3 regions of the Methylotenera sp. L2L1 genome follow, and region 1 is predicted to be linked to each of the others. Evidence: predicted binding sites of a transcription regulator. Region 1 holds the regulator's gene; each other region holds the start of a gene.

Region 1 (10,753 bases):
TCCTTAGGTAACCCGACGACGTTTAGACAAAAACTTGAGGGTAAAAATGAGTACATTCAAGGCAGTGCGCAGCGGATTGAATATGACGGACGCATGGATAAAGTGCAGTTGTATACAAAAGCGTGGGTGAAGCGTGGCGAAGACGTCGTGCATGGTGATTATATTATGTACGATGCCAATGCTGAGTATGCTGAGGTAATTGGCGGAGGTTCACAGAATGCGACTTCTGGTACGGGGCGTGTACGTGCTGTGATTCAACCTAAAAATAAAAAAGCGCCAGTCGAGATTAAACCTGAAGTTCCATCCACTAAAGCGAAGCCAGATGCTTCTAGCGGTAACGGCTCGATTCCTAGTGCTAAAGATGCAAGATTCAGCCGCACTTTGGAAGTTAGCAAAAGTGCAGCGGAAGTCAGTAAAAATACTAGCAATGCTCAATAATTTTCAAAATAATAACTGCATGATAAGTGGGCAATGATGAGCGAACTGATTGTAGAAAATTTACGTAAATCTTATAGTGCACGTACTGTGGTGCAAGACATTTCTTTAACGATTAAAAGTGGTGAAGTGGTCGGCTTGTTAGGGCCTAATGGTGCCGGTAAAACAACCAGTTTTTATATGATTGTTGGGTTGGTCGCCTTGGATGCAGGTAGAATTGCACTAGATGGTGCAGATTTGAGCCGTATGCCGATTCACATGCGCGCCAGAATGGGCTTGTCCTACTTGCCGCAGGAAGCTTCAATCTTTCGCAAGTTAACGGTCACCGAAAATATTTTAGCAATTTTGCAGTTACAGGATATCTCAGAAGAAGAAATGTCTGAGCGTTTGGAGTCTCTGCTAGAAGAATTGCATATTACGCATATACGTGACAGTGCCGCGGTGAGCTTGTCTGGCGGTGAGCGCCGTCGTGTAGAGATTGCTCGCTGTTTGGCATCTGATCCTAGCTTTATTTTGTTAGATGAACCATTTGCCGGTATTGATCCCATTGCTGTGATTGATATTCAGCAAATTATCCGCTTCTTAAGTTCTCGCAATATCGGTGTGTTGATTACTGATCATAATGTGCGTGAAACACTAGGTATTTGCGATCGCGCTTATATTGTGAATCAAGGGCATGTGTTCGCCTCAGGTGTTCCAAGTGAAATCGTTGCGAATGAAAGTGTAAGAGAAGTGTATTTAGGTAAAGATTTCCGCCTATGAAGCAAGGTTTACAGCTTAAGTTTTCACAGAATCTATCACTGACGCCACAGTTGCAGCAGGCGATTCGTCTGTTGCAGCTTTCAACATTGGAGTTAAATCAAGAAATTGATGTGTTGATGCAAACCAATCCTTTGCTGGAGCGGGGCGATGACACTGAAGATGAGTACGGCAATGAAGTTGAGTCAGTGGCTGATGGCGCAGATTTGAGTGCGCAAAGCGCTGAGGTTGTGACGGATGTAGATAAGCCTGAAGTGGATGGTTTTGATGCTGATTATTTAGATTCAGGCCATGAGTTTTCTGGCTTGGATTCTACTGTATCAAGCCCTGCTGAGCCGGTCGAGCCTTCTGAGTTTGAAGTGTCAAACTCAGAGTACGCGGATACTTTCTCGGCCGAGTTCGGTGATGAGTTCGATGAGTTTTCAAATGGTAGCCGTTGGGATGAAAACACCATGCCGGCGGACGATGACAGCGATTTTAAACCACAAGAAACCTTGCAGACGAGTTTGCGTGAGCATTTGCTCTCTCAATTAAAGCTAATGCCGCTGTCGGAGCGTGACCAGTCGCTTGCATTAATGTTGGTTGATAGCATCAATGATGATGGATATTTGGAGCAGTCATTAGAAGAAATCGCTGAACTGATGCCAGAAGAGCTGGAAATTGATGCGATGGAGCTGCAAACTGCATTGCGCCATGTGCAGCATTTAGACCCTGCAGGTGTCGGTGCGCGCAACCTAAGTGAGTGTTTACTTTTGCAGTTAGAAGTGCTGCCAAAATTTACGCCACATTTAGCCTTAGCTAATTTAGTGGCAAAGCATTATCTACCGGTGTTGGCCTCGCGTGATTTTGTAAAACTGCGTAAAGAGTTGGGCTGTGATGAAGCAACCTTAAAGCAGGTGCAGCAATTAATCACCAGTTTAAACCCGCGTCCTGGCAGTGCGTTTAGTCATATAGGCTCAGAACACTACATACAGCATGAAGTGATTGTCAAAAAAGTAAAAGGTATCTGGATCGCCAGTTTGAATGACAGCGTGATTCCTAAATTGAAAATCAACCAGCTGTATGCTGGCATCTTAAAGCGTAATCGTGATAGTTCTAGCCAGTATTTGCAAAGCCAGATGCAGGAAGCCAAGTGGATGATTAAAAATATCCAGCAACGGTTTTCTACCATTCTGCGAGTGTCACAAGCGATTGTGGATAGGCAGCGCAATTTCTTGGAGTACGGTGAAGTCGCTATGCGTCCGCTGGTGTTAAGGGAGATTGCCGACGAGCTTGATTTGCACGAGTCGACCATTTCACGTGTGACGACTAATAAATATATGCTGACACCTCGTGGTATTTTTGAGCTTAAGTACTTTTTCGGTAGTTCTGTTGCGACAGATAGCGGCGGTACTTGTTCGGCAACGGCTATTCGCGCATTGATTAAGCAGTTGGTTGACCAAGAAAACCCCAAGAAGCCTTACTCCGATAATCAGATTACAGATTTGCTGGCAAAGCAGGGCATTGTGGTCGCACGACGCACAATTGCTAAGTATCGTGAGTCAATGAATATAGCACCTGCGAGCTTAAGAAAATCGTTATAACTGAATTGTTTAAATCTACGTAAAAAATTGTTGAATTCCTTGCCACAGACCCAATGAAAAGTTGTAAACTGAAATTGTTCTGTAAGTCTTAATCACGAATCTCTGACAATTAATATTTGCGGAATATTTTCAAAAGGAGCAAGTCATGAATTTACAATTAACAGGTCATCATTTAGAAATTACGCCCGCTTTACGTGACTATGTCACTAGCAAATTAACTAAAATCAGTAATCACTTTGATCATGTGATCGATGTCAAGGTGACCATGAGTGTCGAAAAGCTGGCTCAAAAGGTTGAAGCTACACTGCATGTGCCTGGTAATGATTTACACGCAGAATGCCAAGATGAAAATATGTATAGTGCAATCGATATGTTGACCGACAAGCTGGACCGTCAAGTGGTGAAACATAAAGAGAAAAATACAAATCATCACAAAGCGAATGGTGCAGTTAAGCATCAAAACATTGACTGAGTTTTTTAGTATTTAATTCTTTTTGTTACCTTAAATATGGCTCAATTCAACGTCGCTGAGCTATTCAAACAAACCCGCCGTAAACTCAAATTAAGTTGGGTTGCAGGACTCAACGGCGGGTCAAATACTCTCACTAGCGAAACAGTTACTAAACCATCCTTGGCACTGATAGGCCATCTTAACTTTGTACATCCGAATCGAGTGCAGGTGTTAGGCTGTGCTGAGATGGACTATATTACCAATTTGCCCACTGCTGACGCAGAGCGTGCAATCAATAATCTATTTTCTACCGATTTAGCAGCCGTTATTGTTGCGAACGGTGAGAAAGTGCTTGATATACTGTTGGCTGCGGCCGATCAGCACAACGTTCCATTATTTACCTCTACCTTACGCAGCCCAGAGCTTATGGATATCCTGAGTCACTTCTTGGCGCAGGCGATGGCTGAGACTATTAGTGTGCATGGCGTGTTTATGGAAGTACAGGGTTTTGGCGTGTTACTTAAAGGCGAAGCCGCTATCGGTAAGAGTGAGCTTGCGTTAGAGCTGATTTCACGCGGACACCGACTGATTGCCGATGATATTGTAGATTTTTTCAGGATATCGCCTGAACGCATAGAGGGGCGCTGTCCCCCGTTATTAGAAGACTTTTTAGAAGTCCGCGGTTTGGGTATTTTAAATATACGCGCCTTATTTGGTGATAACGCGGTTAAACCTACTAAGCCGCTGGATTTAATTATTCAGTTAGAGAAGGCGGATCTGCAAACTTTGCAGATGTTAGACCGACTAAGTATTAAAACGCAGCATGAAGAAGTGCTTGGATTAAAAGTGACCAAGGTACATATTCCGATTGCTGCCGGGCGAAATATTGCTGTGTTGGTCGAGGTTGCCGTGCGTAACCATATGTTGCTGTTGCGTGGCGTGAATGCGACAAAGCAGTTGATGCAACGTCAGCAGCGCGCAATGAAGCAACACAAGTAACTTTTCTACTAGGGCTCATCGAATCCATGAAACAACTGATTATTGTCACCGGTCTTTCTGGATCAGGAAAGAGCATTGCATTACGTGCGCTTGAAGATAGCGGCTATTACTGTATCGACAACTTACCGGCTACCATGTTGGCCACGATTGCCGATCATTTAGATGCTGACCATAAGCGCATTGCCATTAGTATTGATAGCCGTAGTATTGCCATTGAAACCCTGCCGGTACATATTGACCAACTTAAATCAAAGAGCATTGATGTGCAGGTGTTGTTCTTGGAGTCAAATGTTGAAACTTTGGTCAAACGATTTAGCGAAACAAGACGTAAACATCCGCTCAGTAAGGCTTCTATTACTTTGGCTGAGAGTATTGCGCTTGAACGTGATTTACTGGGCGGCTTGGGTAGTCTTGGACATGTGATTGATACTAGCTATTTAAGTGCTAATACACTGCGTGGCTGGGTGAAAGAGGTCGTGTCGATAGAGCATACAGGATTAACGTTGTTGTTTACCTCGTTTGGTTTTAAGCATGGCATTCCATTAGATGCAGATTTTGTGTTCGATGTGCGCTGCTTACCTAATCCGCATTACGACCCTGCGCTACGTGACCTGACCGGGCGTGATGAAAAGGTACAGGACTTTTTAAAAGATCATGCAACCGTGAACGAGATGATGCATGATATTAGAAATTATGTTGAGAAATGGTTACCATGCTTTGTGTCGGATAACCGTAGTTACCTGACGGTGGCAATTGGCTGCACTGGGGGGCAACATCGTTCTGTGTATTTGGTAGAGCAGTTAAGCCAATACTTTCAAGATAAACAGAAAGTACTAACACGACATCGGGAATTAAAATAAAACTCGAGCATTAAAATAAATAGGATTGATTTTAAACAATGATAGGTATTTTGATTGTAACGCATGGCACATTAGGTGAGAGCTTAATCTCGTGTGCAAGCCATGTGTTAGGTGGTACGCCTGCACAAATTGCATCATTAGCGGTCGATGGAAAAGATGACCCCAATATTGTCTTGCCCAAAGCGCTCGGTATGGTAGCGCAGCTAAACAGTGGCGATGGTGTGCTGGTGCTGTCGGACATGTATGGTGCAACACCATGTAATATCGTTGTTAAGCTTTTACAGCAAGATGTGGTCGCTGGCGTCGCAGGGGTCAGCTTACCTATGCTGGTTAGGGCGATGACCTATCGGCATGAGCCACTAAGTATCGTCGTAGAAAAGGCCATCAGTGGTGGTCGTGAAGGTGTGGTGCAGTTTACTAGCCAAGAATGTAAACGGTATGAACAAGATTCTTCCAATTAATCACAATTACAAAAATAACCAATTAGAACAACAACTAGGCCCAATAGCATGATTAGTAAAGAGCTGGAAATCATTAATAAACTAGGTTTGCATGCACGTGCATCAACCAAACTGACGCAAGCAGCTGGTAAGTTTGCAAGTGAAGTATGGATTACACGCAATGGTCGTCGCGTAAATGCCAAAAGCATTATGGGCGTGATGATGCTAGCTGCCGCACAGGGTTCTATTGTGACATTGGAGGCGAGTGGAGCCGATGAGTCTAACGCAATCGATGCGCTGGTGGCGCTGATTAATAGCCGTTTCGGTGAGGATGAATGAGTAGTTTGACTATACCTAGCTTTAGCATCCATGGCGTCGCTGTTTCTAGCGGCATTGCCATTGGACAGGCGCATCTTGTTTCTAATGCGCTGTTAGAGGTTGTCCATTATCAGCTACCCAAACATTTAATTGAAACCGAAATTGATCGGTTTAGCGAAGCAATTGCCAGTGTTAAGGCCGAGTTAGAGCAAATCAATCATAGCTTGCGTAAAAATGCACCTGCAGAGTTAAGTGCGTTTGTGGGTACGCATTTAATGATGTTAGAAGATAAGTCTTTAACAGAAATACCTAAGGATATTATTCGAAACGAGCAGTGCAATGCCGAGTGGGCTATCAAACTGCAAATGGATGATATTGTCGAGCAGTTTGAGCAAATTGAAGATGTGTATTTTCGTGAGCGTAAACAGGACGTTGTACAAGTCGTTGAGCGTATTATTAAAGCGCTGTTGGGGCATCCGAGCCAGCTAAGTTCTGAGCAACAGTTGAGTGCCGTGAATCAGGAACGAAAGCTGATTTTAGTCGCACATGACATTTCACCAGCGGATGCTATCCAGTTTAAACAGCATCAGTTTGCTGCATTTGTCACTGATGTTGGTGGCGTTACTTCGCACACTGCTATTTTGGCGCGTAGTCTTAATATCCCATCCATTGTTGCGCTGCAGCGTGCGCATGATTTAATCAATGATGGTGAGCTGATTATTGTTGATGGCCACTTGGGCATTGTCATTGTCAGTCCGTCAAAAGAGATTTTGGCTGAGTACAAATTACGTCAAGATCAGTGGGAATTAGAGCAACAAAAGCTTAAGCGCATCAAGAGTACGAAGGCGGTCACTATCGACGGCGCTAGTATTGATTTGCTGGCGAATATTGAAGTACCAGAAGATGTGGCCGCAGTAAAGCTTGCGGGTGCTACTGGCATTGGCTTGTATCGAACAGAGTTTCTTTTCATGAATCGGCACGATACGCCCGATGAAGAGGAGCAGTTTGTTGCATATAAGGCAGTGGCTGAGGCGATGAAAGGTGCACCGGTCACCATTCGTACATTAGATCTGGGTGCAGATAAGCAGGCTAATTCTGACACGGTTGTGAACTGCGCAAACCCAGCCTTAGGTTTACGTGCAATTCGTTTATGCTTATCTGAGCCGCAAATCTTTCATACACAATTGAGAGCTTTGTTGCGTGCCTCACATTTTGGCAATATTAAGATTTTGATTCCTATGCTTTGTACGCTTTCAGAATTGCGACAAACTAAGCTATTGCTTGAGCGCGCGAAACAAAGCTTACGCAAAGAGAGTATTCCTTTCGATGAAAATATTGCGCTAGGCGGCATGATAGAGATTCCTGCTGCTGCCATTAATGCAGAAGCGTTTGCCAATGAGTTAGACTTTTTATCGATTGGTACTAATGATTTAATTCAATACACCTTGGCGATAGATCGGACAGATGATGCCGTTGCGCATTTATATAATCCTTTACACCCATCCATATTGAAGTTGATTTCAATGACGATAAAAGCGGGTGCAAAACTAGGAAAACCAGTATCCGTGTGCGGCGAAATGGCAGGTGACGCAAGGTTTACTAGGTTGCTTTTAGGGATGGGCTTGCAACAGTTATCTATGCACCCATCACATATCCTGAGTGTTAAGCAGCAGGTGCTGCATAGTCAGCTTGCTGAGTTAAAAACGCAAGCACGCAAAGTGTTGAGCTTAACTGACATAGAAAAAATTGAACTCATCCTCACCAAATTTAATCAGACTCATTAACGAGAGGGCATTTAAATGAGTAACGTGATATTAGTACCAAGTAATGATGATAAGAACATCGCAACGGTTACCCATCTGAGTGGTATTTTGTTTACGTTCATTCCCTCTTTGATTGTTTGGCTGCTAAAAAAGAACGACAACGAATATCTATCAGCACAAGCTAAAGAAGCGTTAAATTTCCAAATCACTATCCTGCTAGCACAGTTTGTGGCGGGCATTTTGGTTGCCATACTGGTTGGCTTTTTGCTGTTGGGAATTATTTGGCTGTTCAATCTTGTTTTATGCGTGGTTGCCGCCATCTCTACTAGTAATGGCGAAACCTATCGTTACCCATTGAGTCTACGTCTTATCAATTAATGCTGTACTAAATTAACGCTGTGCTAAGGATTGTTTGTGTCAAACCCATTATTACATTTTGCAGGATTACCTAAATTTAATGAAATCAAGCCTGAGCATGTCGGCCCTGCCGTAGATAGTCTGATTGCCGAAGGGCGTGCGTTAGTCGAGCAACTTGCAACCAGCCCAGAAGCCCCAACATGGCATAATTTTGCGGTTAAGCTAGAAGATCATAGTGAAAAACTAGGTCGTTCATGGAGCCAAGTTGGCCATATGAATGCAGTGGTCAACAGCCCGGAACTACGTGAAGCGTATAACGACAATTTGGCAAAACTCACCGATTTTTATAGTGACGTATCGCAAGATGAGCGTTTGTACGCAAAGTTTAAATCTATTCAAGCCAGTGCTGAGTTTGCCAACCTCTCACCTACACAGCAAAAAATTGTGAATAATGAAGTGCGAGATTTTAAATTAGGTGGGGCGGAGTTACCTGCCGAGCAAAAAGCACGCTTTAAAGAAATCAGTGAAGCCTTGTCTAAGCTGGGTAGTAAGTTTGAAGAAAATATCATGGACAACACCAATGACTTTAAACATGTCGTTGAAAATGTCGCTGATTTAGCTGGCCTGCCAGAAGATGCAATCGAAGCTGCCAAAGAGGCAGCAACGGCGGATGGGAAAGAGGGCTACCAATTTAGTTTGCACTTCCCATCTTATATGCCAGTGTTGCAGTACGCAGATAATCGCGCGTTACGCGAAACCATGTACCGAGCTTATGCCACACGCGCTTCCGAGTTAAGCAAGCCAGAATGGGATAACACGACCTTAATTAGCGACATTCTCAAGCTCAAACGAGAAGAAGCGCAAACGCTTGGCTTTAGCAACTATGCCGAACTATCGCTTGCTACCAAGATGGCCGATAGCCCTAAACAAGTGACTGAATTTTTAAATACGTTGGCAAAGCGCGCCAGGCCTTATGCACAAAAAGATATGCAAGAGCTGACAGCTTACGCCAGCAAGCTCGGCATTGTCGACATGCAAGCTTGGGATGTGGCCTATGTGAGTGAGAAGTTACGTGTTGAAAAATATGCGTTTTCAGATCAAGAGGTAAAACAGTATTTCCCAGAAAATAAAGTGCTGGCTGGTTTGTTTAAAGTCACCGAAATCATTTTTGGCGTACAAGTACGTAAAGTGGATGCCCCTGTATGGCATGCAGATGCAAGTTTTTATGAAATTACAGACCGTGCTAATCAGCCGGTTGCTTATTTCTACTTAGACCTTTATGCACGTAACCATAAACGCGGTGGTGCATGGATGGATGAATGCATCAGCCGTCGCCAGAAAGAAAATGGTGTCGAGCTACCTGTTGCCTATCTAACTTGTAACTTCTCAGCACCTGTTGGTGACAAGCCTGCATTGTTCACGCACGATGACGTCATCACCATGTTCCATGAGTTTGGTCATGGCTTGCACCATATGCTGACGCAAGTGGATGAATACGGCGTGTCTGGTATTAAAGGCGTGGAGTGGGATGCTGTAGAGTTGCCAAGTCAGTTTATGGAAAACTTCTGCTGGGAATGGGATGTCTTGCGCCATATGACAGCGCATGTGGAAACTAGTGTGCAATTGCCGCGTGAGTTGTTCGATAAAATGGTGGCCGCTAAAAACTTCCAAGCGGGTATGCAAACTGTTCGTCAAATCGAATTTTCACTGTTCGATATGCGCCTACATGGCGAGTTTGACCCTAATGGTAAGCTCACCGCGCTAGATTTGATTGAACAAGTACGTGATGAAGTCGCCGTGGTTAGGCCGCCAAAATGGAACCGATTTCCAAACAGCTTTAGCCATATCTTTGCAGGTGGCTACGCCGCTGGCTACTACAGCTACAAGTGGGCAGAAGTGCTGTCAGCCGATGCTTACAGCCTATTTGAGGAAATGGGTGTGCTTTCAGACGAGGCAGGTAAACGCTTTAAAAATGAAGTGCTAGCAAAAGGCGGTTCACGTCCTGCAATGGAGTCGTTTGTGGCATTTAGGGGTAGAGAGCCGAGCATGGATGCGTTGCTAAGGCATAATGGAATGAGTAGTTAAACTTAATGTCACATTGAACATAAAAAAGCCAAGATTCAATATCTTGGCTTTTTTATGTTCAATGTCCGAATAAATTATTGAATACAAATTACTCTAGAGGCCGCGTGAATGAAATTACAAATAAATAAACTTGTACTAGACACTATTTTCTGTAGTGAATTTAACCCATTGACTTCTAATAATATTATCGACTTCACTAATAAATCTATATGTGTTTTATATGGTCCTAATGGGACAGGTAAAACGAGCTTTACAAACGTAATGAACCAAGTCAAAAATTCGAAATACGAGGTGGAGTTTGATGCTAAGGTTCTCACAGAAGTAAACGAAAAAATAGTACATGTAATCAGTGACCAAAATGGAAGAAATGTCATCGTTGGCAGTACAGAAGACTTCATTCTCGGTGACAACATTAAAAAAGAATATGAATTAAAAAAACAACTAGAAGATAAGTTCATAATACTTTACACATCTATTATTGATGGACTAAAAAATTCGTTCTCAATAACTACAAAAAGCTCGCCAATTTCCCAATTAATAACAAACCCTGATTTGAAAAGTTATATTTCAGACTTGGCAAATAATAAATCTAAAGGGAAAGACATTGAAAGAGTTGCTTTTCTGAAGCAAGTTAGCGGAATTACAATTAAAGATATCCCAGAGCATGATGAAATAAAACTTAAATTTGTAATAAATGACTATG
Region 2 (10,753 bases), 1.9 Mb from region 1:
GCGCTTTAATAAAAGCTCTGTTGGTAGATTAAGCAGCTCATCATCTGTGATCGTGCCTGCTAGATGGCCGACGCGGTTCCATGCGTCTAAATCTTGTGCGCTTAAGTCTTCAGTCTGCGTTACCTGATTCATTGTGTCAGGTAGCTTTTGAAGCAGCATGCCAGCAGCAGCGTTGCCGTCGCAATGTAGCCAAATTCTGGTGTCAATCTGCTCAGAGCGCAGCATGTAGTTCTCAAGAATGGTGCTTATGCTATCGCCTTCTAGCGGAACAATCCCCTGATAAGCTTGGCGACCATCTTTAGGATCTAGCGTAATCATAAATTGCCCGTGAGAGATTAGGTCAAACAGGTTCTGTTCATCAGGCACTTCACCTTTCCACTTGGCGGTGGCGCGGATGCCAAACTCAGAGTTGCACTCTACAACTAATAGTTTTAATGCACCTTTGCTTTGAATTTGCAGTACAAGTGAGCCGCTCATTTTGAGGGTTGCCGTCAGCAATGTGCTGGCGGCCATTAATTCACCAAGCGCACGTTTTAAGCCGGCTGGTAAGTGTTGTCTATTTAGGGCCAATTGTAAGGTGCTTGTTAGGTTGACAAGGTTGCCGCGTATAGGCGTGTTTTCAAACACAAAGCGCTGGAGAGTATCTGGTAATTTATTCATCACAGCATTTTAACAGTTGCGTTGATGATTAAAAATATTTGCGTGGATTTTTTTATTTAATTCAGTACGGATATGCGGATAGAGAGTAATGGAAGTTAAATCACTTAAGTCTGTAGATTGCTGATGATTGCTAGGGTGGGGATATCGCGTGATGAAAATCTGATGTAATGCTTAGGTGCTATTTTACTTAAGGTTGATGAAAGCCAGATACAACTTGGCCTAATCAGTTAAGAAGCATTCTCTTAAGTTGATTAGGCCAAGTTTTAAAGCAATATTACTTTTTTATAACTGATTAGAAGTTATAAATCATCGTTGCTCTGCCAGTGATTGGTGAGCCCGGTGTGATGTTGTTGTTGTTATGTGCATACAGCGCATATTCTTTGTTTGTTAAGTTTTCCAAGTTAACTTGTAGGCGCAGTTTTTCACTAAATTTTCCGTAAACCGCTGCGTCAAAACGTGTGTAGCCTGGCATTACAGTGCTTGTTGTCGCTGTAGGTAATGCTGCGTAACGGTCTGATGTGCTAACTACCCCCAAAGCAACTGCCCAGACAGAGTTAATGTCATACCTATTCCACAATGAAAACGTGCGGTTTGGAGTTTGCGCTAATTCACTCCCTTTCAGTATGTCGTTCTGAGGAGTTCTTACACCACTATTGAAAGTAATGATGTCTTTTGTAATTTCTCCCTCTTGGAAAGCTACACCACCGATTACACTCCATTTATCTGTAATGTTACCGGTCATGCCTAGCTCAATACCTTTTGTTTCTTGATTATCTGCCAAGATTTGTTGCGTAACATCACCAGGGTTTGTAATCGCAACGTTTTCACGTTCCAATTTATATACAGCAGCGGTAAATGCTAGTTTAGGGTTGATATCCCATTTTGCACCAATTTCATAGTTAATGAATTTTTCTGGATCAAGATTGCCGTTTGCAAGGCTGGTGCTTAAAAGTTGGTCACCTGCTTGTGGCACATAAGAGATGCTGTAATTACCGTAAAGTGAAACTGCCTCTACAGGTTTAAAGATAAGACCCGCACGTGGAGAGATAAAGCTATCACTTGAGTTAATCTCTTGGTTGTTGAGTTTGTTTGTGAAATCGGTTGCAAACTTATCGTGCCTTAAACCTACAATTGCCTGCCATTTTGATGTTAAAACAATTTGGTCTTGGACATAAAAAGCAGTGACGTCTACATCACTTTTTCTATTGGTTGCCAGCGCTGCAAAAGAAGCAGTGGAAACAAATGGATTGCTTGCCGATACCACGGTAGCAATATTGGATGAACCAGTCGTTGGCTGGTAACGTTTGCCGTATGTTTCTTGGTTGGCTAGTTCCATACCCAATAACATTTTATGTTCGATAGCGCCTGTTTTTACATCAAACATCAAATCTGTTTGATTAATTAAGTTCTTACGATCGGTTTCATCGCGATATGCGCCGAACTGAATTGTGTCAGCATTAGTAACTGAGTTTCTAGCGAAAACATTTTGGTAAAACTTATCGTAATCTGCATAACGTAAGCGGTTACGAACCGTTAGGCCGTTATTGAATGCATGTTCAACCATGGCATTAAAAGCTCTAGTTTCAGTTTCGTTAGGGCTTAGTGCTGCGTTACCAAAAAATTGATCAGTATCGCCAATTTTATAAGGACGATTTTTCAAAGTTGAGTTACCTGCACCGTTTAATGATGGCACACCACGGTCGCTGGTATGTTCATCCTTAAAGTATTCAACACCTAATGTGATTTTAGTTTTATCTGTAGGTTTTACAGTAATGGTTGGTGTCACGCCATAACGTTTAAGCTCTACGCCATCACGGTATGAGTGTGAATTCTCGTGCACTGCATTGATACGGAACGCCGCTACATCATTGATCGCTTGACCAAAATCAACTTGCACACGTCTTTGATCAAAAGCACCGTAGCTAGCTTGTATTTCGCTGATAGGGTCCCAGCCAGCTTCTTTTGACACACGGTTAATTGCACCACCTGCACCGCCACGGCCAAATATCATGCCGTTAGGGCCTTTTAGTACTTCTACGCGGTCTGTATTGTAAACGTCACGATAGGTTTGCACGTCATCACGCACGCCATCTAAAAAGAAGTCGCCTGTAGTTGCATTGCCACGGAAAATCAATGCATCGCGATTACCTTCACCTTGTGCAGCTTGCACACCTGGTACGTAACGTACGGCTTCTGCAATACTTTGCACTGATTGGTCTTTAAGTTGGTCTTGTGTGATGACTGAAATTGCTTGTGGCACATCACGTAGTTCTGTGTCTGTTTTTGTTGAAGCAGAGCTGCGTTTGGCGTTATAGCCTTTTACTGGGCGAGTGTCGCTTAATGCTGGGGCAACAACATCCACTTCTTGAAGTGTGATTTCAGCATTCGGTTCTGCTAATGCAATTAAAGGATTAGTCATTAAAATTGCGCTTGTACCGATTAATACGCCATGAATTGCTAATTTTAATTTAGATACTTTAAATCCATCGTTAGGTTGCTCGTTATCAAGAACCTGCTTGCCAGTAAACTGCATTGCTATCTCCATTTGGTTTATATTTTAAATTTTCCAAATTTTAACACAAATGAGAATTGTTTTTATTCGTAAGTGCAATAAAAATATGCAAGGTCTTTGATTATCATCAAATATTAATGGATTGTTGGTGGCTGATTTTGGAGTTTTGCCAGTTTTGTATAGCCCATTGCCAAACTTCAGGGAGTGAACTTTGCTTAATAGCGAGAGGAGGGTTTTGTCCTAAAAATACTAGTGCATCAAAAATCAATTGTGGTGCATGTTGCTTGTTAATGGGTAATGCAAGGTTTTGTTTGCTGAGCTTTTCACCTTGGTTGTTCACTGCAAGCGGGATGTGCGTGTAAAGTGGCTGATTAAATCCAAGTAATTGTTGTAGATAGATTTGCCTAGGGGTTGAGTTCAGTAGGTCAGCACCACGTACAATATGTGTGATGTGTTGAAGTGCGTCATCAACGACTACTGCTAGCTGATAAGCAAATAATCCATCTGCACGTTTCAGCACAAAGTCACCAATGTCTCGGCTCAGTTGTTGTACTTGGTAGCCCTGTATTGCATCATTAAAGCTCACTATCTCATCTGTCACTTTGACACGCCAGGCATGTTGAGCACGTGGTTGAAGCATGCCACTTCTGCAAGTGCCAGGATAGACAAGACCTTCTATGCCGTTAGTTGCTGAGTCGGCAATCTCTTTGCGTGAGCAACTGCATGCGTAGATAAATCCATTGTTTTGTAACTGATCAAAAGCTTGCTGATAGAGGGATGTGCGCTGACTTTGATAGACGACTTCGCCGCTCCATTCAAAGCCAAATGCGAGCAAAGTATGCAAAATCTCATCCGCTGCACCTTTCATTTCGCGTGGTTTGTCTACATCTTCCATGCGGACTAACCATAGGCCTTGATTAGCTTTTGCTTCGCAGTAGCTTGCGACAGCAGCGACTAGCGAACCAAAATGCAAAGGGCCAGTGGGTGAGGGTGCAAAGCGACCAACGTACATAGCAATTTGGTTTAATTGACTGGTTGTAGATAAGGTGGAATATGCCAATAGCCTAGCTGATTACCTAATAGCATAAGGTGACAATGTAGGCGGTCATTGCCACTAGCGCTGACATCAAACTCGTAAGTGCGTAAAAACTGCACATGTCCGCGGCGGTTGCGCCCCAGCCATATTCTGCTACAAGCGACAGACTCATCTAGTAATTGCAAGTTAAATCTTGCCGCAAGTTCGCTACCCAGTAAGATTGCGCGTTCACGTTTATTTAGACTGTCGATCCAAAACCAGCCGATGGCCAATAATATAATAATTAAGATTGTTTCCATTAATGCATGCTCATTCTATAAAGGTTCTATTGCCGATTCTTCAGGCTCATCGTCATGTAGTGATAGGCTGTCAACTTTTGATACGTTGTTAGCATTACCCGCGTTCTTGCCATGAAGTTTGAATCGGAGTCTCAGTTCATTGATGGAGTCTGCATTACGCAGGGCATCATCTTCAGTAATGCGGCCTTCTTCACATAAATTAAAGAGGGCTTGATCAAATGTTTGCATACCAAGCTCTGTAGATTTAGCCATAATCTCTTTAATCATGCTGGTCTCACCTTTTAGAATGAGATCAGAGATTAACGGAGAGTTGAGCAGAATTTCAATAGCGGCGCAGCGGCCGCCACCTGTCCTTGAAACCAAACGTTGCGAAACAAATGCCCGTAGATTGAGCGATAAATCCATGTGCAACTGTGCGTGGCGCTCTTCAGGGAAAAAGTTGATAATGCGGTCAATCGCTTGGTTGGCACTATTTGCATGCAGAGTTGCCATGCAAAGATGACCTGTTTCTGCAAACGCCAACGCAAACTCCATAGTCTCTCTGTCGCGGATTTCACCAATAAAAATCACATCAGGTGCTTGGCGTAATGTGTTTTTGAGGGCGTTAAACCAGCCGTTGGTATCTCTGCCGACTTCACGGTGCGTGATTAAACAGTTTTTACTTTGGTGCACATACTCTACTGGGTCTTCTACCGTAATAATATGCCCGTAACTGTTTTCATTACGATAATCAATTAGCGCGGCTAATGTGGTTGACTTGCCAGAGCCAGTGCCACCGACTAAGATCACTAAGCCCCGCTTAGAAAGCGTGACGTTTTTTAAGATATGAGGTAAGCCTAAATCATCAAACTTGGGAATATCTGTTGTAATAGTGCGTAGCACCATGCCAACTTTTTCTTGCTGAATGAAGACGTTGACGCGGAAGCGGCCTATCTCTTTAGGCCAAATAGCAAAGTTACATTCTTTCTCAGTACTAAATTCAGAGCGCTGCTTCTCATTCATCAGTGCATCCGCAAACGCTTTGGTATGCTCACCAGTCAGTTTTTGCTGGGTAACTGGTGTCATTTTTCCATCGATTTTCATTGCGGGTGGAAAGTCAGCCGAGATAAATAAGTCCGAGGCTTTTTTATCAAGCATGCCACGTAAAAGATTATGCATGTAATTAAGCGCTTGTTCGTTTGTCATTCAATAAACCTTATCTATTGGGGTTACAATATGGCACGAGTTAATTCATAATTAAACAAGACTTCATAACCAAAGTGGTTGTTGATGTCATTGTATTTAACTTAATTGTAAGCGAACATTCGTATCATCAGCCATTGTTTTACACGATTAATGATAAGAGCTACCACTGAATGAATGAAATGCGTGAAAAAGAAGCCATCGATGCTTATTTAAAGTTGCTACAAGTGAAAGGCGCGAGCAGTGGCGTGTTGCATAAACGTTCATTGTTCTTAGATCGTTTAGCGACAGCTCTTGTAGGGCAAGCGCTAGATGGCGACACTTATCGAGATGTTGTTGAGATCGTGATGGAGTCGATTCCTGCTGATGGCTGGCATGATAGCCTCACAACAGCGCGTGAATTTTATCCATTTTGGGTCAAGGATTTTAAAGCGATTGCCGCTTTAAATATTAACCCAGGTTTTGATGTGAAGCCGATTGATTGGAAGCCGGTTCAGGCAACACTAAAATTGCTTTCAGATAGTTTGGAAACGGAAAAATTTGAAGCTTCTGAAAACTGGCCTTTAAAAGCATACACACAAGCATTGCGCTTTGAAGGTGCCGAGCAATCCTTGGTAGATACCCGCATCAAGTTAGCCAAAATTATATTAATTCGTTTGCGCACTGCACCAGATAAAGACAATAAAGCCTACCGTGCAGCAGTTGATCTTACTTTACCCTTATTTACAATTAAGCATAGCCGGCGCTTATTTTTAGTGGTGGTGCGTGAGTTCTATCACTTTTGGTCCGGTAACCCAAGTGCTGCCAGTATGGTACTTAAAGAAGGTTCTGGTAACGCATTAATTTAACTCGTCAACTCTACCCCTAAAGTCATTTTGCCCAAAATTGGTGCAATGCACTCATGATGGCACAATATAAGTGCATAATTTTCATGGTGTATTTTCTCATCCCCATACAAAACAATAGGTTATGTTTTGGCGTGATATTTGCTTAATTTGCGGGGCTTAAAATATTAATAGGTGATTGAAATGGAAGCATTAGTCTCAGCAAATGATGTTTTATTTGTATTGCTTGGCGCCATTATGGTGCTTGCAATGCACGCAGGTTTTGCCTTTTTGGAGGTTGGTACCGTCAGGCATAAAAATCAGGTCAATGCATTAGTGAAGATCATGGTAGATTTCTCAGTATCTACCATTGCATACTTTTTTATTGGCTATAGTATTGCTTATGGTGTGGACTTTTTTAGCGGTGCTGAAGTGTTGGCGGCTAAAAATGGTTTTGATTTAGTTAAATTTTTCTTCTTACTAACTTTTGCAGCCGCGATTCCAGCCATTATTTCAGGCGGTATTGCGGAGCGCGCGAAGTTTAATCCTCAAATGGTTGCTACTTTTGCAGTCGTTGGTTTTGTCTATCCATTTTTTGAAGGCATCACTTGGAATGGTCATTACGGATTGCAAGATTGGTTAAAAGCAACAACAGGCGCGGCATTCCATGATTTTGCTGGTTCAGTTGTTGTGCATGCCATGGGCGGTTGGATTGCGCTGACAGCCGTAGTTTTGCTTGGTGCACGCAATGGACGTTACAGTAAAGATGGCCGATTACATGCTTATCCACCTTCAAACATTCCATTTTTAGCGCTAGGTGCATGGATACTGACCGTTGGCTGGTTTGGTTTTAATGTGATGTCTGCTCAATCTATTCAAGGCATTACTGGGCTAGTGGCAGTGAACTCCTTGATGGCGATGGTGGGCGGTACCTTAGCTGCTTTAATCATTGGTAAAAATGACCCAGGCTTTGTACATAATGGCCCTCTAGCTGGGTTGGTTGCAGTTTGTGCTGGCTCAGATGTGATGCACCCACTAGGTGCATTGGTGACTGGTTCAATTGCTGGTGTGCTATTTGTTTGGACCTTTACGTTAACGCAGCAACGCTGGAAAATTGACGATGTATTGGGTGTTTGGCCACTACACGGGCTATGCGGTGCGTGGGGCGGGGTTGCCGCAGGTATCTTTGGGCTTAAAGCCTTGGGTGGAATTGGTGGTGTGAGTTTAACATCACAGTTAATCGGCACAACTATCGGCATTGCCGTTGCATTGATTGGTGGTTTTGTTGTGTATGGTCTATTGAAAAAATTTGTTGGTATTCGGCTCACGGCTGAAGAGGAATACGATGGTGCCGATTTGACGATTCATAAAATCCCATCTACAACAAACGATTGATTTTTAAATAATCTTTGTCTGGTAGCATTAAGAGAAAGCCCTGAGTATATATTCAGGGCTTTTTTTGTATGAAGGTACGCGTTACGTGAAAAATGTTACCTAGAAGTCAAATAGGTCTTCAAAAAAACTTTCTTTTCTTTTTTTCTTTTGGTGATAGTGCTCCTGCTGAGTCGGTTCGGAATATTTTTGATTGTCAGTATTGTATGTTGCTGATTTTGCTAAATTATTCACACCATGGTTTTTATCAATTATTTTGTCTAGCTCACCTCGGTCCAACCAAACGCCTCTGCACTCGGGGCAATAGGCAATTTCTACCCCTTGTCTTTCAGACATGATTAAAGTCGTGTTGATGCATGTTGGGCATTTCATTACATTTTCCTTTTTAAAAATAGCACCCGTTCAGATTGGTACGCAGGTAAAAAAGTTCTTCAATATAATTCATTATCTAAACGTAAATGGTTGCTTGATCTTATTGTATTAATTTAATCTAATCTAAATTTTTCTGGGTGCAGGGGATGCTGTGCACTTTATTTTCAGGGTCAATAAGGTGGCTATGTTAAAATCTAAGTATGATTTTTAAATTACTCACAGATTAATATGGCGCGCTTTCACATCGTTATTCCAGCAGCGGGTATTGGTAATAGAATGGAAACCGCTATTCCCAAACAGTATTTACCACTGTCTGGTAAGCCAATGATTTCTTACAGTATTCAAACATTCTTTGCATCCCCACGCATTGCCAGTATTAACTTAGCACTTAGCCCAGAAGATTTCTTTTGGCGTAATTTAGATTTGGCAGCTAATAGCCGACTGCAACTACATTACACCGGCGGGGAAACACGCGCGCAGACGGTGTTGAACACTTTGTATGCAGTAAAGTCACAAGTTGACGCAGATGATTGGATACTTGTGCATGATGCAGCTAGGCCAGGGCTAACATTAGCGTTGTTAGATATATTGCTAGATAGTTTAGAGAACGATGCTGTTGGCGGGCTACTTGCATTGCCGTTGGCTGACACTTTAAAGCAATCAAGTGCTGATGGTCGCGTAAAAGCTACGATTCCTCGTGATGGTTTGTGGCAAGCACAAACCCCACAAATGTTCCGTTATAGCTTATTAACCAATGCATTAGAAAGTTTTGATGGTGTTCCCACAGATGAAGCGCAGGCGGTAGAGGCGCTGGGCTTGGAACCTAAACTAGTGACCGGCTCACTAAGAAACATGAAAGTGACCTATCCACAAGATATGGCATTGATGGAAGTCTTCATGCAAAAGGAAATAGTATGATGAGAATTGGTCATGGGTTTGATGTACATGCCTTGGTTGTGGGGCGCCAATGCATCATTGGCGGCGTTGATATTCCCTTTGAAAAAGGGCTAGATGGGCATTCAGATGCTGATGTATTGTTACATGCAATCTGTGATGCGTTGCTGGGTGCTGTAGCGCTTGGTGATATTGGTAAACACTTTCCGCCTACAGATATGCGTTATAAAGGTATTGATTCTCGTCAGCTGCTTAAGCATGTCGTGAACTTGGTTAGAAATAGTGGCTATGTAGTGGGCAATATTGATGCTACTGTCATGTGTGAAGCCCCTAAGTTGGGACCGCATACTGCAACGATGTGCGCATATATCGCCGCAGATTGTGGTGTTGAGATCTCACAAATCAACGTTAAAGCGACCACTACTGAAAAGCTTGGCTTTACTGGACGTGGTGAAGGCATTGCCGCTGAAGCAGTATGTTTGTTGCAATCTATTTAAACGCAGACCGAAAAGAACCCTATGCTGCGCTGGTTTGAAAATCTATTAAATCCTTTTCCTGCAAACGAAATCGCACCTCCACCTAATGCGCTATGGCCATTTTTATGGTCCTGCACTAGAGGCTCGCGGTTATTTATTCTGGTGATGACATTCTTCACAGCCATGATTGGTGGCTTTGAGGCGATGCTGTTCGCAGTGATGGGTAAGGTGGTAGATTGGCTGAGTAAAACCTCACCAGAGCTACTATGGCAAACAGAGAAACACCGCCTATTGCTGTTGGCTGGTTTGTTAGTGTTTAGTGCAATATTAATTGCCGTACAAACGTTGATTAAGCATCAAACTCTAGCAGGGAATTTCCCAATGCGTTTACGTTGGAACTTTCATCGTTTAATGCTCGGCCAAAGCATGAGTTTTTACCAAGATGAATTTGCTGGTCGTGTTTCTGCAAAAGTGATGCAAACAGCATTAGCGGTGCGTGATGTCTGGTTTATTGTTGCGGATATCTTGGTGTTTGTGGTGATTTACTTTGTCACCATGGTGGCGGTCGTCGGGCACTTTAATGTAGTAGTAGTTCTGCCATTTTTGGTATGGGTGGTCTGTTATGTGATTTCACTCAGCTACTTTGTGCCACGCTTAGCTAAAGTTTCACAAAATCAGGCAGACGCACGCTCGTTAATGACTGGGCGCATCACTGACGCATATACCAATATCAGTACAGTTAAGTTGTTTTCACATGCAGGGCGTGAAGCCTATTATGCGAAGTCTGCCATGAGTGAATTTTTAGGCACTGTGCACAAACAAATGCGTTATGTGTCGGGTGTGGAATTTACCAATCATATTCTGAATATGCTATTGGTGATTGCAACTTCGGGTGTTGCATTATGGTTGTGGACGAAGAGCGAGGTCAGTGTCGGTGGTGTTGCTGCCGCAACGGCCATGGCATTGCGCCTCAACGGTATTTCACATTGGGTGATGTGGGAGCTTACTTCACTTTATGAGCATATAGGCACAGCACAGGATGGCGTTAATACGCTTTCATTAACGCAACAGATTGTCGATAAGCCCGATGCAAAACCTTTAAAAAT
Region 3 (10,753 bases), 700 kb from region 1:
ACAACACCTAACAGCAATGCAATTAACAAAGCTACGCCAAAAAACCAAGCTAGCATGGCAATCGCGCCGCCATTCAACACACCGCCGAAGAAATCACCAAATATTGCGCGTAACAAACCACCTAATATCAATCCGCCTATCAGCAGCAAGGGTAAAAAGTCGGTAAAACTGCCCTGATTATTTTGCTTAGCAGGTGCCGGCAACTGCTCACCCGCAACTAAGCCGATGATAGCATCCACCGCTTTAGTGATACCGCCATAAAAATCACCCTGTCTAAAATGCGGCGCCATGACTTCCGTAATCACACGCTTGGCAATTAAGTCAGGGATCGCGCCTTCTAAACCATACCCGACTTCAATCCGCATTTTGCGGTCATCTTTTGCTACGACCAATAGCACACCGTCATCTTCTTTCTCGCGCCCCAGCTTCCAAGCCTCAGCAACACGGATACTATATTGCTCAATCACCTCGGGCTGGGTAGTGGGCACAATCAAGACAGCAATCTGGCTGCCTTTTTCTTGCTCAAATGCCGCTATTTTTTGCTCAAGGGCACTTTGCTGTTCTGGGATTAATGTTTGGGTTAAATCGGTAACGCGGTGCTGTAAAACGGGAATAGATACAAGCTCGGCATGCACATTAAACGATGCAAATAGCATCACGCAAAGTGCAAACAAGCTTGCTCTAAACAATGAAGACACGCTAATCACTCAAGGGTTAACGTTAGTGTGATTATTTACTTTCAAAATTAACAGTAGGGGCGACAGAAATCGCTTTCTCATTTTCTACTGTAAATGATGGTTTCGCTTTATAACCTAGCATCATTGCTGTTAGATTATTAGGAAAACTACGCACCGCAATATTGTAGTTTTTAATGGTTTCAATATAACGATTACGTGCAACAGTAATGCGGTTTTCTGTACCTTCCAGCTGCGCCTGTAGATCTCTAAAACCTTGATCAGCTTTCAGATTAGGGTAGTTTTCTGACACCGCTAACAAACGTGACAATGCAGAACTGAGCTGTCCCTGTGCTGCCTGAAATTTGGCAAAAGCCTCAGGATCATTCAATAACTCAGGCGTCACTTGCATACTGCCCACTTTTGAACGCGCATCCGCTACTTCTGTCAGCACTTCTTTTTCATGTGAGGCATAGCCTTTTACCACATTGACCAAATTAGGCACTAAATCGGCTCTGCGCTGGTATTGATTCAGCACTTCAGACCAACCAGCTTTTGACTCCTCATCCAGCGATTGAAAGGTGTTGTACCCGCAACCAGTTAAACTTAATACAAGTAATATCGCAAAAAATCTTAACGCTAAATTTTTCATGGTGATTCCTCTGAAATTGTCCAATTATTCGGTATCAATATTGTGCTACATCTTTAAATTTACAAGTGTTACGGTGCTTACAAGTTTTGCAGAATACGTTTAGCAGTGCATAAGTCTACCCAAGCTTTTGCTTTATAAGCAGTATTCTTCAACAAGAATTCAGGATGATAAGTAATCACCACTGGTAAACCTTGGTAGTAAACTGGACTTACTAATTGCTTGTTGCGCCAATCATCGATTGTTTGCAACTGTCCAAGCAAACTATTCGCAGCAGACTCGCCCATGACCATCACTAACTTAACGACATGCTCATTGAGCGTATCTAAGGTTGCATTTGGCATATCAATACGACAGCTCATATTAATCGCTTTAAGTATATTGCCCAAAAGCGTTTCTACATCCTGCGTATCATTACTTTCAATCGCACTATCCAGCACAAAAGCTAAGCTTGCATCATCACTGATCAATAAACGGAAAGGCTTAGCAGGCGTCACAATTGCCGCAACCTCTTCCACATCCTCGTTATCCAGCGACGCTGGCTCAATAACTGGCTCAATAACTGGCTCAATAACTGGCTCAATAACTGGCTCAATAACTGGCTCAAATTGCGGGCTTAATTGCGGGCTTAATTGCGGAGCCAGTTCAGTAGCAACTTCGCTCACAGAATTTAATACCGAGACATTTTGAACGGTAGGCAGCTGGCCTTTTAGTTGCCAAACAGGCAGCAACTCGAGCTCTCTCAGCATATCCTCACGCGTCATCAAGCTCATATTGCCAATCCCATTAAAATTGCGTCTTCACGTCCATGATGCGCTGGGTAATACCCTCGGCGCACAGCCATTTCATTGAATCCAATATTCTCATATAAAGCGATGGCAGAAATATTACTGGCTCTTACCTCTAAAAACATATTGGCGGCTTTGAGCTCTTGCGAAATGTATATCATGTGCTCCAATAAAAGCCGTCCCAATCCTTGTTTTTGATATGATTGACTGATACTTAAGTTTAACAAATGTGCCTCATCTAACACCATCATCATCAAGGCGTACCCAATGATATTGGTATCTTGCACCATCACCCATGCACTATGCGCCGATTTAAGGGAGTCCGCAAAGTTTCCGCGCGTCCAAGGGTGCGAGTAAATATGCGGCTCAATTTCCATAATAGCGTCTAAATCGCGCTCAGTCATCGCACGGAACTGGTAGTTTGGTTTAAGTACGGCACTCATAAACGTAAGCCCTGCTCTCGTTCCGCAGTCTTAAGAGCGACTCGATTACGGATATAGATTGGCATGGCATGCTCAGCAGTGTTCGCCTCACCTGATGCAAGCATCGGCTGCGCTAATGCCAAAACAGCACTCGCTATCGGCAACAAAGCCGGCTGTGTCGTTTGTACCTGTCCACGATATGCATCGGCCAACACTTCACCATAAGTTTGCCAACCACTACCGACACCAGCCCAATCATCACCGACCACCGCTGGCACTGCATCAGGCTTATACAACCCTGGCTCGATGACAGCCTGCCACCCCGAAGCGCTTTTTACATAGGCCGCATGATAAACCTCACCCATGCGAGCATCTAAACAAGCAATCACTTTAGACTCACCGCTTGCCTCAGCCAACGCCATCAGGGTACAAACACCTACCACAGGCAAATTAGCCCCAAAGCCCAAGCCTTGTGCCACACCAGCCGCGATACGAACACCAGTAAATGAGCCTGGCCCAGCGCCAAACGCTAACCCATTTAAATCCTGTAATTGAAGCTCTGCTTGATTCAATAAACGTTGAATCTCTGGCAAAATAATTTGTGAATGGGTCTGCCCAGCCAACACATCATACTTAAAGACAATGCTATCTCGCATAACGGCAAGTGACAAATATTCGGTTGAGGTATCAAAAGCTAATAGATTCATTGGTTAGAGTTTAGGTCAGATTTTAAATTTCACTAAAAAAACACATCATGCCACGGCCGTCCGAGCTGCTTTTAGGTCACTATTGATATAAATAGGCTTAATAAAGCGATAGGACAATATGTGCGGAGTTTTACTCCCCCGCTATTTTGCCACGCAATTGCTTTAAATGCCCGCGTTGTGACTTACTTTCCAACCTGCGCTGCTTAGATCCATAAGTCGGCCGCGTCGCATAGCGTGTGGGTTTCACCTGATTCGCCGCATTGATAATCTCATGCAAGCGTTGAATTGCATCTTTCTTATTCGCTTCTTGCGTACGGTATTGTTGCGCCTTAATCACCAACACGCCATCATCATTAATACGACTATCCTTAATATGGAGCAAGCGCTCCTTTAACCAGTCACTTAGGCTTGAAGCCTTAATATCAAATCGTAAATGAATTGCACTCGATACCTTATTGACATTTTGACCACCCGCCCCCTGAGCGCGAATGGCAGTCAGCTCGTATTCACCTTCTGGAATCTGAATGAAATGCATGACGACAATACTTAGATATCAATTAAAAAAGCAACTATAGCGTAATTAATTTAATACACCGACAAAATTAAAAAGCCGACAAATCGTCAGCTTTTCTGATTGCGTTTGAAGTACATACTCTAAAACACATTTTCAGAGTAACGCTCATCGTCGCTTACCAAGACGAAGATATCTTTACTCATCAGCACACCATTTAAATTTGCGGTTTCTGATTGGCTGTTTTACTCATTTTTAAATTTTTTGGAGCCGATGCATCTTTCACATTCACCTCGGTCACTTTTGCTTTTGCCACAGTAGATTTTTGAGGCTGACTACGCATATGTGCAGCAACACCAGCATTAGCCTCTGCACTACAGCCACCACCCATCACTGTTTTATTGCAATCTCCAGCAAAACCAAGCACAGAATACGCAGAAAGTGCGACTGCAAAAAACACGGATACAAAACGAAGCATGATGAATTCCCAAAGTTTAAAACGTATGTGATATTTTGAGCACCATAGGATCAATGCCGCTAAAAATATAAAGGACGCGCATTCTAAACTAATTAGAAAATCAAAAGTACGGGATTTTCTCCCAAATCATCACTTTTACAAGCTGCTTACCTCTGCCTGCAAGTCAGGTGAAAGCCACTCACGATAAAAACCTAAGCCCCATTAACCTATCATCCCTGCAACCCAGATAAATTTAAAGACGGGTTAAAGTAATGCCGAGTAAATTAACAACAGGTATTAATGATTGGAAAAAAACGCCTGCACATCACTCAATACACGTGTGCGTTTAAATGGCGGCAAGCTTTGCCAAATACGTTTACCGTAAGATTTGGTAATCAAGCGCGGATCACAAATCATCAGCACGCCTCTATCGTTTTCATCGCGAATCAAACGTCCTGCGCCTTGTTTTAAGGTAATCACTGAATAGGGAAGCTGGTACTCCATAAACGCGTTTTTACCTTCCGCATTGAGCTTATCTACACGTGCCGATAACACTGGATCATCAGGCGGTGCAAACGGCAACTTGTCGATGATGACAACACTTAACGCCTCGCCGCGCACATCCACACCTTCCCAAAAGCTCTGACTGCCAACCAGCACTGCATTGCCCAATTGCCGGAAGCGCTCAAGCAACTCAGTCCGCGAAGTATCACCCTGCAATAACAAGGGGCTCTCGATACCATTTTCTGCAAATGCATCCTTCAGCAAGGCATGTATTTCACGCATTGCCCGCAAACTAGTAGAAAGCACAAACGCCCGCCCGCCACTTGCTTGCAATACCGGCAATGCTGCAGCAACGACACAAGCTGTATAAGATGGGCTGTTAGGATCTGGCATTTCAGGTGGCACATAAAATAAGGCCTGTTCCTGATAGTTAAACGGACTTTGCCACGAAGCGGTATGCGCATCTTGCAAACCCATTTGCGCTAAATAATGGCTAAAGTCATTTTTCACGGCTAATGTCGCTGAAGTAAATACCCATGCCCGCGGCTGTGCGTTCAATTGTTTACCAAAACCTTCGGCAACGCTCAGTGGCGTCGCATGCAACTGTACCGACTGTGTAAACACTTCCACCCAGCGCACCAGATTATTGTTTTCAGCTGCGTGCCATCTGCTGAGTAAATCGTGTAATGCCATACTGCGTTGCCAGCATTTTTCTAACAATGGGTCACGTGCCGCTTGGGTTTCCAATACAGCCGATAGCGCTTGTAACTGCGCCTGCATATGCTCAAAAGAAGATTGAAAGTCTTTAAGCGCCAACGCTTTCTGCACTGGCATGCGTGAGCCTTCATAGGCAAAAATCAGCCTAAAGTCTTTGCACGCTTTTTCTAATACTGGAATCACCTCACCCAGCTGCACACAATCTTTGGCAAGGCTCAAGTGTGCTGCTGTGCAGTCTCGCGCAAGCTCTAGCAATTGGCTGGTAGAAATATCCTCACCAAAAAACAGCCCCGCCACCTCTGGCAACTGATGCGCCTCATCAAAAATTACAGTATTGGCACTAGGCAATAACTCAGCCACACCTTCATCGCGCAGCATCACGTCAGCAAAAAACAAGTGATGATTCACGACCACCACATCGGCCGCCAGCGCTTGCTTGCGAGCCTCCATGACAAAGCATTCTTTATAGAAGTTACAATCACCACCCAAGCAATTATCACGGGTTGAAGTGACGTTGGCCCATATCGTGGCATTCTCAGGCACGGTATTCAGCTCGCCTTTATCGCCAGTTTTGCTATGCTCAGAAAAGGTCTTAATCAGATGCACGTACTGTGCATCATCTCGCGCAGCAAAACGCCCTTCATTCACCGCACGCTCTAAATGGTAATGGCAGACATAGTTTGAGCGCCCCTTTAGCATAGCCACAGTCACAGGTACTTTAAGGGCATCGCGCACATTCGGCAGGTCACGGCTGAACAATTGGTCTTGCAAGTTCTTAGTGCCAGTCGAAATAATGACCTTACCGCCGGTCAATAATGCAGGCACTAAATAGGCAAATGTCTTCCCCGTGCCGGTCCCTGCTTCCGCAACCAGCTGGGTATTATTTTCAATGGCATCAGCAATCGCCAATGCCATTTCTAATTGCTGGGTACGTTCATGATAACCAGCAATATGCGAAGCTAAAAGGCCATCTTTTTCAAAAACTTGGCGGATATTGTATTCACTCATAGGGCCGTAATTATCACATGAGTTAGGGTGCTTATGTTTGTTTTAACCTGACAGATCATCACATTTGGTACTTTTGTGTAAGTTCAATATAATGAGTCCGTGTCAAAACTTAATTACTATCATTATTTGCTCTGCATTGCGCTTGCTCTGGTCAGCACTTCCTGTGCTGCAACGCCCAATGCTTTAAGCAACACGACAGACCTAGCCCAAGCTGCCACAGAAAAGGGCCATGCTGAGAATAGTCAGCACTGGCCGGATCGTGCACGCGAAGTGCTAGTCAATGCACTAAGCCTCACCGGCATTGCCTATAAATACGGTGGCAGTACACCAGAAACTGGTTTTGATTGCAGCGGTTTTGTCAGATATGTGTACCAACAAGCGACGAGCTTAACGCTGCCACATGGCGCTAAAGCCATTAGCCAACTAGGAAAAACTGTTTCCAAAAGTGAACTGCAGCCGGGAGATTTGGTATTTTTTAATACGTTAAAATCAACATTTTCACATGTCGGTATTTATGTGGGAAATAATCGGTTTATTCACTCGCCGAGTAGCGGTGGCGGTGTGCGCGTAGACGACATGCAAAGCAGCTATTGGAATAAACGATTCAATGGTGCCCAGCGGATAGATTCAGAGCAAAAACTAAACGAAACTCAAAAGCATTAAATATTGATCACTCTTGAGTTTCGCTTTCAAACCAGCAACTAAAGTTGCCAGTCTACATTAAGCGTAGCGCTAAAGTTAGCCATGAAACTTAGCTAAATCACCAGGCTTACGTAACATTTTATCAACCTCACCCAAGTGAAGCTCTTCTTGATAGATCATTTCACGCGCATACTCTTCTAGCATCACAGAACCGCCATCGACTAATTTGAGCAATGCTTTATAAGCATTAAGCGCCGCTGTTTCATGTGCTAAAGATTCGCGCAAGATATCGCCAATATCATGGTTATGCGTTTCAAGTAACGGGCCTATCGACAATGAAGGATGCCCACCTAAATGCGTAATAATTTCACCTGCCTTGTTCGCATGATCTAAAGACTCAGTCGCCTGACTCCGCAACCAAGACACAATAGGAATACGGTTATATCCAAACACCATTAATGAGTAATGGGTATATCTTACAACGCCTGCTAATTCGAACTCTAAAATCGTATTGAGCGCATCCACTATTGGACTGTTATCGTGTTGATCTGACATTTTGTAATCCTTTCTCGTCAAAAAGTATATTGTGAGTGTTATCTACAGTGCTTAAAAAATTAACGCGATTTCGGTAGATACTAGTTATCAACATACGTTTTATCACTATGCCCCAAATGACGCGCTGGGTCTACTTTATCACGCACCAACTGCTTAATCTCTTTAGCTTCAGGAAACCTTCCCGCCTCTTTTCTAGAAAAAATCAGTTCGTCATTCAAGGTCACCTCAAACACACCGCCTGTACCAGGCTTCAGCGCTACGCTGTAGAGATCCTGCTCAAACGTAGTCAACAGCTCCTGTGCCAGCCATGCGGCACGCAATAGCCAACGGCATTGCGTGCAATAGGTGATTTCAACAATATATCTACTCAATTTGTATGTCCCGACTGATATAGTTTAATATGCGTAGTAAGCAATATAATGATTACACGCTGAAACTAAAAATTATTTTGCAACTCATAGCTATCGATATGATTAAATAAATATAGATGGCTTAAATCTATCTTAAGATAGATTTAGAGATTAGATATTAAAGCATAAAATCAGCAACAGTTACTTTTGTTAGGACACCTTACATTCATGCAAGTAAATAATAAACATCACAGGTTTACAAAAATTGGGCTAGTTGGCTCAGGTTTGATACTTGGCCTAATGCTAAGCCTAACCTACTCTGCAGTGGCAGAGAAAATGGTTAAACCACAATTGCCGTTGGATGATCTACGTGCTTTTGCAGAAGTGTTTGGCAAAATCAAAACTGATTACGTTGAGACTGTTGAAGACAAAAAATTAATCTCTGAGGCAATCAGCGGCATGCTGACTGGGTTAGACCCTCACTCGACTTACATGGATCCTGATGCATTTAAAGACATGCAAGTTGCCACACAAGGTGAGTTTGGTGGCTTAGGCATTGAAGTTGGCATGGAAGACGGCGTAGTGAAAGTCATCTCACCGATAGAAGACTCACCAGCGTATGCAGCCGGCCTTAAAAGCGGTGACTTGATTGTAAAACTTGATGAAACGCCAGTAAAAGGCATGACCTTAAATGACGCGGTTAAACGCATGCGCGGCAAACCAGATACGCAAATTGTGTTAACCGTGGTGCGTAAAACTGAGACCAAACCACTCAAGTTCACATTGACGCGCGCAATCATCAAAAGTAAAAGTGTGAAATACAAATTGACCGAGCCAGGTTATGCCTACGCACGCGTCACGCAATTCCAAGAGCGCACTGGTGAAGATCTTGCAAAAGCCATTAAAACCATGCATGACGAAAACAAAGGCGCTTTCAAAGGCTTTATTCTAGACCTGCGCAACGACCCGGGTGGTTTACTGAATGGTGCGGTAGGTGTATCAGCAGCGTTCTTACCAAAAGGTGAGTTGGTGGTGTATACCGAAGGTCGTGCGCCTGATTCTAAAATGCAATTGACTGCTGTGCCAGAGAACTACGTACGTGGCGGTGCTGCTAATGATTATATTCGCGACTTACCAGCAGACTTAAAAACCGTGCCGATGGTGGTATTGATTAACAGCGGCTCAGCATCTGCTTCTGAAATTGTTGCTGGCGCATTACAAGACCACAAACGTGCTGCAGTATTGGGTACGCAAAGTTTTGGTAAAGGCTCAGTGCAAACCATTATGCCGATGAATAACGGTGCTGCGATTAAATTAACAACAGCACGTTACTTTACGCCTAAAGGTCGTTCGATTCAGGCAAAAGGCATTGTGCCTGATTACATTGTTGAGGATGGCACAGACCAATCTGGTGCAATTCATGAGGCGGACTTATCTCGTCACTTGTCTAACCCTAAAGATGGCGAAGCCAACAAGCCAGCAGACACGGCTAACAGTGCAAAAGAAGCAGCAAAAGAGAAATTGAACGAAAAGAAATTTGCAGAACCTAGTGCACCTATCGAACCTGCAAGTAAAGATGATATCCAGTTTACTCAAGCGATGAATCTGCTTAAAGGCTTGCCTGTGATTCAGTCTGCCCCAGTAGTGAAAGCGGAAACACCAAAAACTGAGTAGCACTAAATTTAATAGCACTGATGCAAACTAAACCGCCTTGATTGTTAAGGCGGTTTTTTTACGACTCAACACTGTTTAATTAATGTTGAGTTTGAAAACGATTATAATCACACCATGATGTTATCGCTAAAAGAATTAACTACTGAAGCTGACCGCTGCGTCGCCTGCGGACTGTGCTTGCCACATTGCCCTACCTATAGAAAAACAGGCTCAGAAGCAGACTCTCCACGTGGTCGTATCCAGCTCATTCGTGCGGTATCGCAGGGTATTTTGCCCAACAACGAGCGCTTTAAAGAGCATATTGATTTATGTTTAAGCTGCCGCAGTTGCGAGTCGGCATGCCCCAATAGCGTCAGCTATGGCGCCCTAGTCGATACAACCCGGGCACGTTATATTCAGAAAAAAAATATCTGGCTAAGTTTAGCAAAACCTTTTATTCGTCACCGCCATTTAAGTAATGCCGTCACGTGGCCACTATGGCTATTATCCAAGCTAAACTTAATGGCAGTGTTAAAGCGTGTGGTACCAGCGGCAAAATTATTGCCCGCCATTCAAAAGCCAATAGTATGGAAGTCACTGTACCCAACAACCCAAGCCACTCAAGGTGCTGTCAGTTTGTTCTTAGGATGTGCGACCAACGCTTTTGACAACCGCACACTCAGCGCGAGTATCCATGTACTAAATACCCTTGGCTATGATGTGCATATCCCTAACGCACAAACCTGCTGTGGCAGTATTGCAAGACAAGCTGGTGATGATATTGAAGCGAGCCTGCTGATTAAAAAAAATACTGATAGTTTTGACCCTGCCATGCCGATACTGACGACAGCAAGCGGTTGCGGTGCGGGCCTAAAAGATTACCTCACCACACACCGCATACAAGACATCAGCACGTTCTTAGTCGCATGCGATTGGTCTAGCGCACAAATTGCGCCACTCCAAGAGCGCATCTATGTACAAGACCCATGCTCATTACGCAATGTACTCAAAGCGCAAAAAGCCGTATACGACTTACTTAAAAAGATACCAGAGGCTGATATACAAGCACTGCCCGGCAACAGCCAGTGTTGCGGTGGCGCTGGTGCTTATTCAGTC

What was found. The regulator sigma-54, encoded in region 1, starts transcription at its own class of promoters, with help from an activator protein. The targets are predictions, from matches to a motif close to TGGCACNNTTCCTGCT.
Region 2: a site for sigma-54 is predicted at 6,665-6,680, ahead of FG24_RS11800 (ammonium transporter). Genes of this name have one in related genera too.
Region 3: a site for sigma-54 is predicted at 8,167-8,182, ahead of FG24_RS06410 (SelT/SelW/SelH family protein). Genes of this name have one in related genera too.

The regions. Positions count from the first base shown of each region.
Region 1 covers NZ_JQMG01000001.1:646,285-657,037, reverse strand. The annotation lists gene lptA (lipopolysaccharide transport periplasmic protein LptA) at 1-438, shown strand, start outside; gene lptB (LPS export ABC transporter ATP-binding protein) at 475-1,197, shown strand; gene FG24_RS03135 (RNA polymerase factor sigma-54) at 1,194-2,777, shown strand; gene hpf (ribosome hibernation-promoting factor, HPF/YfiA family) at 2,923-3,249, shown strand; gene hprK (HPr(Ser) kinase/phosphatase) at 3,286-4,227, shown strand; gene rapZ (RNase adapter RapZ) at 4,254-5,087, shown strand; gene FG24_RS03115 (PTS sugar transporter subunit IIA) at 5,126-5,548, shown strand; gene FG24_RS03110 (HPr family phosphocarrier protein) at 5,597-5,866, shown strand; gene ptsP (phosphoenolpyruvate--protein phosphotransferase) at 5,863-7,629, shown strand; gene FG24_RS03100 (DUF4870 domain-containing protein) at 7,645-7,986, shown strand; gene FG24_RS03095 (M3 family metallopeptidase) at 8,023-10,050, shown strand; gene FG24_RS03090 (AAA family ATPase) at 10,159-10,753, shown strand, end outside.
Region 2 covers NZ_JQMG01000001.1:2,504,822-2,515,574, reverse strand. The annotation lists gene hslO (Hsp33 family molecular chaperone HslO) at 1-660, opposite strand, end outside; gene FG24_RS11825 (TonB-dependent receptor) at 953-3,193, opposite strand; gene gluQRS (tRNA glutamyl-Q(34) synthetase GluQRS) at 3,300-4,184, opposite strand; gene FG24_RS11815 (DUF3301 domain-containing protein) at 4,196-4,507, opposite strand; gene FG24_RS11810 (PilT/PilU family type 4a pilus ATPase) at 4,523-5,692, opposite strand; gene FG24_RS11805 (hypothetical protein) at 5,863-6,537, shown strand; gene FG24_RS11800 (ammonium transporter) at 6,718-7,908, shown strand; gene FG24_RS11795 (zf-TFIIB domain-containing protein) at 8,008-8,277, opposite strand; gene ispD (2-C-methyl-D-erythritol 4-phosphate cytidylyltransferase) at 8,506-9,195, shown strand; gene ispF (2-C-methyl-D-erythritol 2,4-cyclodiphosphate synthase) at 9,195-9,668, shown strand; gene FG24_RS11780 (ABC transporter ATP-binding protein) at 9,690-10,753, shown strand, end outside.
Region 3 covers NZ_JQMG01000001.1:1,342,425-1,353,177, reverse strand. The annotation lists gene FG24_RS06460 (TPM domain-containing protein) at 1-707, opposite strand, end outside; gene FG24_RS06455 (LemA family protein) at 730-1,326, opposite strand; gene FG24_RS06450 (hypothetical protein) at 1,404-2,096, opposite strand; gene rimI (ribosomal protein S18-alanine N-acetyltransferase) at 2,093-2,554, opposite strand; gene tsaB (tRNA (adenosine(37)-N6)-threonylcarbamoyltransferase complex dimerization subunit type 1 TsaB) at 2,551-3,240, opposite strand; gene arfB (alternative ribosome rescue aminoacyl-tRNA hydrolase ArfB) at 3,371-3,775, opposite strand; gene FG24_RS06430 (hypothetical protein) at 3,969-4,229, opposite strand; gene FG24_RS06425 (ATP-dependent DNA helicase) at 4,506-6,437, opposite strand; gene FG24_RS06420 (C40 family peptidase) at 6,537-7,100, shown strand; gene FG24_RS06415 (ferritin-like domain-containing protein) at 7,176-7,634, opposite strand; gene FG24_RS06410 (SelT/SelW/SelH family protein) at 7,715-8,005, opposite strand; gene FG24_RS06405 (S41 family peptidase) at 8,213-9,658, shown strand; gene FG24_RS06400 ((Fe-S)-binding protein) at 9,773-10,753, shown strand, end outside.